2 regions of the Caproiciproducens lactatisolvens genome follow, and region 2 is predicted to be linked to the other one. Evidence: riboswitches for the same ligand, from Rfam matches in the RefSeq annotation. Region 2 holds a riboswitch; the other holds the start of a gene.

Region 1 (4,420 bases), 950 kb from region 2:
CACCCGATCTTTTCCCACGCCTCGCTCAGCTTTCCGACGATTTCAGCCATTTCCTCCACCGGCTTGTCGTTCATCAGGCCGGCGATCGGGAGCGGAACCGTCCCCAGAACCCTGCCGTTCTGTACGGCGGTCATTCCCCCGCCGCACGCGATCAGCGTATTGGCGGCCAGCGCCATGTCCTCGTCGTTGGTGCCGATCACCAGCAGGTTGTGCGCGTCATGCGCCACGGTGGAAGCCATGGCCCCGCACCGGATACCAAACCCTTTGACAAAGCCGAAGCCGGCCTTTCCCGTTTCATGGTGCCGCTCAAAGACCGCCGTTTTCAGGACATCCTGTTCGACGTCGGAACCGACCCGCCCGTTTTCCACCCTGAGCGAAACATGCCGTTCGTAGGAGCCGACCCTGGCGGGGATCACTTCAATGACGCGGGCGGTCACACGGTCGCCCTTCGCGGGAATGGCAAAGGACTCCGGTGTAATGGGATTTTTGATATGCATGGATTCCGTCGCCCACTTCGGGTAATGATAGGGCGGGAGCTTTTCGGTAAGCTTTCCGTTTTCCGCCGCAACGGCGCCGTTGATCAGCACCCGCGTAACGTCCAGCCTGTCCAGACTGCCGATAAAAACGATATCCGCGCATTTCCCCGGCGTAATGGACCCCAGCTCATGGTCCATCTGAAAGCACTGGGCGCAGTTGATGGTGACCATCTGAATGGCAGTCATGACGTCGATTCCCTCTTCCACCGCGCGGCGGACGATGTGGTCCAGATGCCCCTGATTCAGCAGGGTGTACGGGTGCGTATCATCGGAAATCAGCACTCCGAACCGGGTGTCGATTTTATTTTCCGTAATGCTTTTCGCCACCTCATGAAGGTCGCGCCACGCCGAACCTTCCCGCAGCATGGCGTACATGCCGAACCGCATCTTTGCAAGGGCGTCCTGCGCACGGGTGGACTCGTGGCAGCAGCGCACGCCGGAGGCAATGTAGGCGTTCAGCCCACGCCCCGTCTCCGGCATGGAGTAATGACCGGTCACGATCTTGCCCACCCTGAGCGTCTCGGCGACCTCGCCGTGCATCTGCGGGTCCGAGTTTAGCACGCCCGGAAAATTCATCAGTTCCCCAAGGCCCACCACGCTGTCCCACCGCATGGTCTCGGCGATCTCCGCCGGACCGATGGAGGAGCCGGTATCTTCAAAGCCGGGAACGGCGGGAACACAGGCCGGTGTGGTGACCATCGTTTTCAGCGGAGTCCTTTTGGAGTCCTCGATCATGCAGGAAACCCCGTCCAGCCCGAGGACATTGCAGATTTCATGCGGGTCCATATAGATTCCCACCGTGCCGTGAAGAATGACCGCCCGCGCGTATTCCCCCACGCTCATCATGGAGGATTCCACATGCATATGCCCGTCTAAAAATCCGGGGGCGATATACTGACCGGCTGCGTCCAGGACGGTTGTGCCTTCTCCGATACAGTGCTTCGCGTCTCCGACAAGGGCAATCCTGCCGCAGGAAATGGCCACATCGGTATCCGGCAGGATCTCCCCGGTACAGACATTCACCAGCCTGGCGTTGATAATCACGGTTTCCGCCGGAACGGCGCCCTGCGCGACCGCGGCAAGCGTCCTGCCGGATTCCCACAGCGGAGAAGTACAAAACTTGTTAATCATCACAGCACCCCTTTACATGTTTTTCATTCTATATTAAACGTCATCAAAATGCCTGTCAAGCATCTTTTACTGCCGTAAAATAAAAAAGACGCCCCGCAGCGGTCAAAAACCGCCGGAGCGTCCGTTCTTTACAGGGGGAAATCAGGCGTTGGTCCCGCCGAATTTTTCAGTGTAAGCGTCGATGCTTTCCTGTATAATCCGTTTTGCGTCCTGCACGCTGCGGATGTAATCCACCGCGGTGGCTTTGCCCTCCAGTTCCTTATACACCGCAAAAAAGTGAATCATTTCGTCAAAAATATGCGAGGGCAGCTCGTCGATGTTCCGGTATTCGTTGAAGGTCGGGTCGCCGAACGGAATCGCGATGATCTTGTCGTCCACAAAACCCCCGTCCTCCATGGAGATCACCCCGATGGGGTAACAGCGCACCAGAGAGAGCGGCTGAATGTCCTCGGAACAGAGCACCAGCACGTCCAGCGGATCGTGATCCGCCGCATAGGTACGCGGAATAAAGCCGTAATTCGCCGGATAATGCGCGGAAGTGTACAGGATACGGTCCATGGAAAGAAAGCCGGATTCCTTATCCAGCTCATATTTTGTCTTGCAGCCCTTGGGAATTTCAATCACCGCGAAAAAGCTGTCCGCATGAATTCTGTCCTGAGAAATCTCGTGCCAAATATTCAAAAAAGTCCCTCCTGCATCTTAAATTTTCTGATTTGCAAATAAAAAAGCCGACAACCCGCTGTGTATATCACAGAAGTCATCAGCATAAAAGCAATTTTAGCGTTCGCTACGGGAGAACTTCATTCCCAGTTTTTATTATAGCACAATAGAAAACATTCTGTCAATAAACAGGAAAATAAGAGAACCGGCAGAAGCCCCGCAGACGGATTCTCATTCCTGCTCAAACCACCGGACACAGTCGCGCCCCTCTTTTTTGGCCAGATACATCGCCTTGTCCGCGTGATTGATCAGGTCGTACAGGTTCACCTGCTCCCTTTTTCCCCTTGCGACGCCGATACTGACGGTCACATGAATATGGTCGTTACCCTCACAGGAATAGCTGCAGCTTCTTACTTCCCTGTTCAGCTTTTCCGCCAGCAGGCCGACGTCCTCCTTTTCCATGTCCTTGAGGAAAATGAGGAATTCCTCGCCGCCGTACCGCCCGACCACCGCGCTGACCGGGATACACCGTTTGCAGATATTCGCAACGTTTTTAATGATTTTATCCCCGAACAGATGGCCGTATGTATCGTTGACGGCCTTGAAAAAATCGATGTCAAGCATCATTGCGTAAAAATCGCAGCCGGCTTCCCTGGCCGAAATATATTCCATAATGCCGAGCTTCATCAGCTGCCTGCGGTTGTAAATACCGCTCAGCTCGTCATACAGGGCAAGTTCTTTGATTTTTTCATAGGATTTTGCGTTCTGAAACGCTAAAATCGACTGCTCCGTATAGATATCCACCAGTTCCAGGTCTCCGGCAGAAATCTCCCTGCTTTTGCTGACAATCATTTTTATGACGCAGAACAGCTTGTGATTATAGTAAAGAGACTTCACGATCAGGCTTTTTCCGTCTTTGCCCCGGGTGTAAAGATCGTGCACGCGAACCTTTTCGCCGCCGTTTCGGTTCTCGGACTGATTTTGATCCCTGAGGACGATTCTCCCGGAATACCTGCGGCAGACCACTTTTTCGTGATTCAGTTTGGTCACAATGTAACCCAGGCTCTCATTCACCCGCAAAACCATGACGGCGCTTTCAAATTCGATAATCTGATACAGATTTTCCAGAATGCTGACCAGAAGGCCCTCGATTTCCAAAGCGGAAACCATCGCTCTCAGACCGTTGTTCAGTTTTTCCGTAATACTCCTTTGCTTCATTTCGTATTCCAGCTTCAGATTTTTGATTCCGACCTCATTGGCCAGCTTTTCGTTCAGCAGATCGCTTTCCCTGAATCTTCCTACCTGCAGGAAGATCTGGATGAACGTGACGACGAGCATTGCGATCGGAGTATAGTAAAGGTTCATTTCGATCAGCCCGTTATTTTTCAGGATATCCACAATGGACAGGAAAAACAGGAGCAGGACGCTTAAAAGGTTGATTCCGGCGTTTTCGTATTTTTTTCTCATTGCGCGCATCAGCGTCACAAGGCAGTTGGCAACGGTGACGGGAATCATCGCTTCCAGCAGAACAACGGGATACAGCATATACCGGGCCGGAAGAAAAACGCCCACAAAAACAATGGCGGACACCGCTGCTCCGCTGACACGCATAAACCTTCTGCTCGACAGTTCTTTATACTGATAGTAAAAGAACAGGCACAGCAGCTGGATCACCACGAAATTGACCAGGTACAGTTTGGTGTTGAATTCAAAATTGATGCCGGGGAAAATCTTATTGAAATAGCACTCGCCGTAAAGCAGCGGACGCAGGGAGATGGCCGCTGCAAAAAGCGCCAGACAGATATGGGCCTTGTCGTGAGAACGCACAAAATACAGCAGAAAGAAAAATACCGCCATTACAAACAGGGATGAAAAGAGAAAGGTGTCCATAAACAAGCCCTGATCGCCCAGCCGCTGGATCTGCTGCTGGGTTCCCACCACAACGGGAATCGTCAGGCCCGAACGGAAATAATCGAAGTTGGAAACCTCTATCAGAATTTCCGTGTCTTCCCGCTGTGTCTGAAAGAAAACCGACTGCGTCGTCCACTCCGGTCTGGATTCCGACGCGTTTTTCCCGACCCGGCCGCTTTCGA
Region 2 (4,420 bases):
ATAATACGGAACAGAGCAACTGGATGAGCGCCACCGTCACCACCCTGGACGGAAAGATTCCGCCGTATATTCAGAAAATCTGCAGGCGCGACCCGTTTTCCGGAAAGGTGGTCACCGGCGGGATCGTCACGGCAAAGGATTCCAACTGGCTTTTAAGCTGGACGTTCAACCGCCAGCCGCAGTTCCGCTCCCAGCCGAAGGGGCAGCTTGTGGGCTGGATTTACGGCCTGTTCAGCGACAAGCCCGGCAATTACGTCAAAAAAAGCATGCGGGAATGCACCGGTAAGGAAATCTGCATGGAGTGGCTGTATCATATGGGAGTACCGGAGGCCGAAATCCCCGCGCTTGCCGAAAAGAGCGCCAACACGATTCCCTGCATGATGCCGTACATCACCGCGTTCTTCATGCCCAGGGCAAAAGGGGACCGCCCTCTGGTCGTCCCGAAGGGCGCCGTCAATTTCGCCTTCCTCGGTCAGTTCGCCGAGACCGCGCGCGACACCATTTTCACCACCGAATATTCCATCCGCACCGGCATGGAAGCGGTGTATACCCTGCTGAACGTCGACCGCGGCGTGCCGGAGGTCTGGGGCAGCGTGTATGATGTGCGGGACCTGCTGAATTCCACCGTATCCCTGCGCGACGGCAAGAAAATGACCGATATGGAGCTTGGGTTCAAAGAGAGGCTTGCCATGAAGCTGCTTCTGAAAAAAACCGAAGGCACCGACATTGAAAAGCTTCTGAAAGAGCATCACGTGGTTTAAGATATGATTGAAATCACGCCCCTGCGGTCCGACGGCCGCAGGGGCGTGATGTATCCAAAGCCGCCGGTTATTCATCCAGGCTTTCAAACCGTGCGATATAGTGAAATTTCAGCAGAGACGTCATACTCGGGTTGACGACCTCGATTTGGTCGAGCTGACGGAATGCAATGCCTGCTTCCAGACGGATTTCTCTTTCCTCTCCTTTTTTCAGGTCATAATGCTCCGGCTGGCCGTTTTGCAGCGGGGCGGACCATGTGCCGCCGTCCGGGTCGTAGGCGCTGTGGTTCAGGCGCAGCTTTCCCTCCAGCACCGTGATGCTGTACACGCATTTGCCCGCCTGCACCGGAAGCAGGCAGGAACTGGGCCGGAAGCTCATCTGGCCGCTCAGCGTAACGATATCGTCCATATGCCGGCATTTCAGCACATTCCCCGGCGATTTTTCACTGGGCATATTTTCCGGCACGATCATAACGATGCATTTCGCGTATTTTACGACATAGGCTGCAACCGAGCCGATTTTCTGGGACAGGCCGGTCTTTGTGGATTTGGTCATCACGATAATATCGATTCCGTCCTGCTCTGCACATTCGAGGATCTGATCGCCGGCCCGCCCGAAAACGACCTGCTTACGCACGGGATAGCCCGGCAGCTGTCCGGCTACCGCGTCCAAGGTGGATTTCAGCTGCGCTTTGGATTTTTGCAGTTCCTCTTCCGAATACATCGTTTCCGTGTCTTCCCGGACCATAAGCAGTACGATGCTCACATCCTCCGGCGTATAGAGCGATTTGATCAGACCGACCGCCTGCAGGCTCCGCGCTGTTCCGTCGATCGGAAGTAAAACCCTTCTCATAACAACACCTCCGTAAACTCAATGATTTCCGGGAAAACGGCGTCCCCCGGCTCGTTTTAAAAAAGCTTCCCCGTTGTGTAACCCATCGAAAAACAAAGAAGTCCGGCTGCCAGCGACAATACGATAAACAGGAGGGACTCCCTGACGGCGTCGTGCTGCATGAGCTGCACGCTTTCAACGGTAAAGGTGGAAAAGGTGGTAAAGGCGCCGCAAAAGCCGTCGCCCAGAAGCAGATAGGAATTTCCGCTGATGCCCAGCCCGCAAAAAATCCCCAGGAGGAATGCGCCCGACAGGTTGATAAAAAAGGTACCGAAGGGAAAGGTGTGATTTTTTCTTTTTGAAAAGGCGGCTCCGATCTGATAGCGGGCGATTGCGCCGCAGACGCCGCCGACGCTCAGTAGGACGAAATCCATCAGGCGCGCCTCCGTTCCATCCGCTTTGCGGTTCTGATCCCGAGCCACGCGGCGGCAAGGCCCGGCAGGACGGAAGCAAAAACGTAAACCGCCGAAAGAAGGACATTTCCGGAAAGGCCCAGCAAAACAGCTTCTTTGCAAAGGGTTGAAAACGTGGTATATCCTCCCAGCAGGCCCGTGGTGATACCCAGGCGCACTTCGGCGCTCACCGGGAATTTTTTTGCGAACAGGATGGTCAGAAAGCCTAATAAAAAGCTCCCGCTCACGTTAATCAGAATCGTGAGAATGGGACGGTAAAGTTCGTCAAAGGGCAGAGGAAGCTGATGGACCGCGCACCTCAGGATGGTTCCGGCCGCCCCTCCGACCGCGACAGCGATATTTTTTTTCATAGATACCCCCCAATTTGGCATTTCCATTGCTGCGACCAGGCCTTATTTGCATTCCTGTTTTTACAAACAGGGCCTGAACTGTAAATTTTTCTGTTTTGCGGAAGGGGAAAATAAAAAGCTGACCACTTCCTATGATTCCCATAGAAGTCATCAGCTGAAAAGCAATTTTAGCAGCGCTAAGGGAGAACTTCATTCCCGTTTCTGCATTATAGCAAATTATGACGGATTTTTCAACCTTTTCTCCGTTTGCGTACGGCTTATAAGGAAAAATGCAGGCAGGCGCCATCCACTGAACGGAATTTTATTGCCCATTGATTTTTATAAAAGCATGTTCTATAATAGCCTTGGGAATGAAGTACTCCCGCGGTAATACCGAAATGCGTGAAAGCTGATGACTTCTGTTTGGAAGCCATCGGCTTTTTTGTCGTTGTCAGGCTGTGGCGCCCGGAAAAGGCCGCGGCAGCGCGGTGGCTTCCGCATCATAAAAAACAAAAGAAGGTGCGGTATGGAAGGAATCAATCCTGCCTCCGGTCCGAAGGCCGTCCGGCAGGACAGGAAAACAGACGCCGTCGTCCTCGTCGGTGTCGGAAAGCTGGGAAAGGCGCTGATGAGCTACGCGGGCTATTCCGCATACGACCTTGATATTCTTGCCGGGTTTGACATTGACCCGAAAATCATCAAAAAAGGCGCGTACGGAAAGCCGGTGTACCCTGTTGGCAGACTGAATGAAATCTGCCGCCGGCTGGACGCGAAAATCGGAGTGATCACGACGCCCGGAAGCTGTGCGCAGCCGGTATGCGACGCGCTGGTAAAAGCCGGAATCGTCGCGGTCTGGAATTATTCCTCGGTACGGCTGAAGGCACCGCCGCATGTAATGGTGCATCACGAGGATATGACCGGTTCGCTCCGGCGTCTTGCCGAGTATGCGTCAAAGCACTAAAAACAGGAAGAGGTGTGCAATGTGTTTTACAGTATCTTATTTCCGGCTGAGGAGCAGTGGAAAAAACCGAGGAAGGAGGCTGCGCCGGACTGCTTCAGGGACCTTTATCTTGACCAGATCTTCCGGCCGATCCTGAACGGCAGAAAAGAATATGGGCTCGAAGGCTTCTTCTACACTTCGCTTCGCGACAGCGATACCCTTATCTACCGGCAGAAAGTCATGCGGGAGCTGGAAGACGACGGGCTGCGCGGATTCTTTTCCGATTTTTCACAATCCATCTATCGCCTCAGCCAATCCATGGAAGCCGTCAAAAAATCGCTCACATCCGAAAACAGCTATGAAAATCATTATCTGACCAAGGGACGTCTGCTCGACTGTGCGGACAGCTACTGTACGGAGCTTGCCGGGCTGACAGACGGGCTGCGGGACCGGACGCTTTGCTCGGACGGACTGCGCGGCTTTATGAAGTACCTGGCCGCCTATACGGGCACGGAGGCGTTCACGGAGCTTCGGGGACAGATCGGCCGGCTGCGCGAACAGCTTTCTTCCGTGGAATACTGCATGCTGATCAAAAACGGGGTCCTCCGTGTCCGGAAATATGAGGGGCAGGAAGATCACAGTAAGGAAATTCTCAGGCTGTTCGACAAATTCCGTCAGGGGGACGGGACGGATTACCGCCGCAAGCTTTCCGAAGAACCGTACGCGCAGCATGTGGAGGCGGCCGTGCTGAATATGGTCGCCTCCTGGTACAAGGACATTTTTGAGAATCTGGACCATTTCTGCTTAAAATATCTTGATTTTATCAACCCGACTGTCGCGCGGTTTTCCCGTGAAATTCAGTTCTACCTCTCCTGGCTGGAATATATCCGGCCGCATCGCGGGAAAGGGCTCCCGTTCTGTTACCCGAAATTGTGCGAAAACGCGGAACACCTTTACGACAGGGACGGCTTTGATCTGGCTTTGGCTTCGTCCATGGGAGATGCCGGGCAGCCGGTGACGAATGATTTTGAGCTGAATACACCGGAGCGGATCATTGTCGTGACCGGGCCCAATCAGGGCGGAAAGAC

What was found. A riboswitch is a leader RNA that binds a small molecule or an ion and turns the genes downstream of it on or off. The one in region 2 is predicted to bind fluoride.
Region 1: another riboswitch for fluoride. It lies ahead of ACRQV7_RS11260 (inorganic diphosphatase); the one in region 2 lies ahead of ACRQV7_RS00330 (redox-sensing transcriptional repressor Rex).

The regions. Positions count from the first base shown of each region.
Region 1 covers NZ_CP195750.1:2,304,049-2,308,468, forward strand. The annotation lists gene ade (adenine deaminase) at 1-1,667, opposite strand, end outside; gene ACRQV7_RS11260 (inorganic diphosphatase) at 1,809-2,348, opposite strand; fluoride riboswitch at 2,412-2,484, opposite strand; gene ACRQV7_RS11265 (sensor domain-containing diguanylate cyclase) at 2,559-4,420, opposite strand, start outside.
Region 2 covers NZ_CP195750.1:65,554-69,973, forward strand. The annotation lists gene ACRQV7_RS00310 (oleate hydratase) at 1-761, shown strand, start outside; gene ACRQV7_RS00315 (universal stress protein) at 829-1,611, opposite strand; gene crcB (fluoride efflux transporter CrcB) at 1,668-2,024, opposite strand; gene ACRQV7_RS00325 (fluoride efflux transporter FluC) at 2,024-2,413, opposite strand; fluoride riboswitch at 2,548-2,619, opposite strand; fluoride riboswitch at 2,751-2,821, shown strand; gene ACRQV7_RS00330 (redox-sensing transcriptional repressor Rex) at 2,919-3,353, shown strand; gene ACRQV7_RS00335 (MutS-related protein) at 3,375-4,420, shown strand, end outside.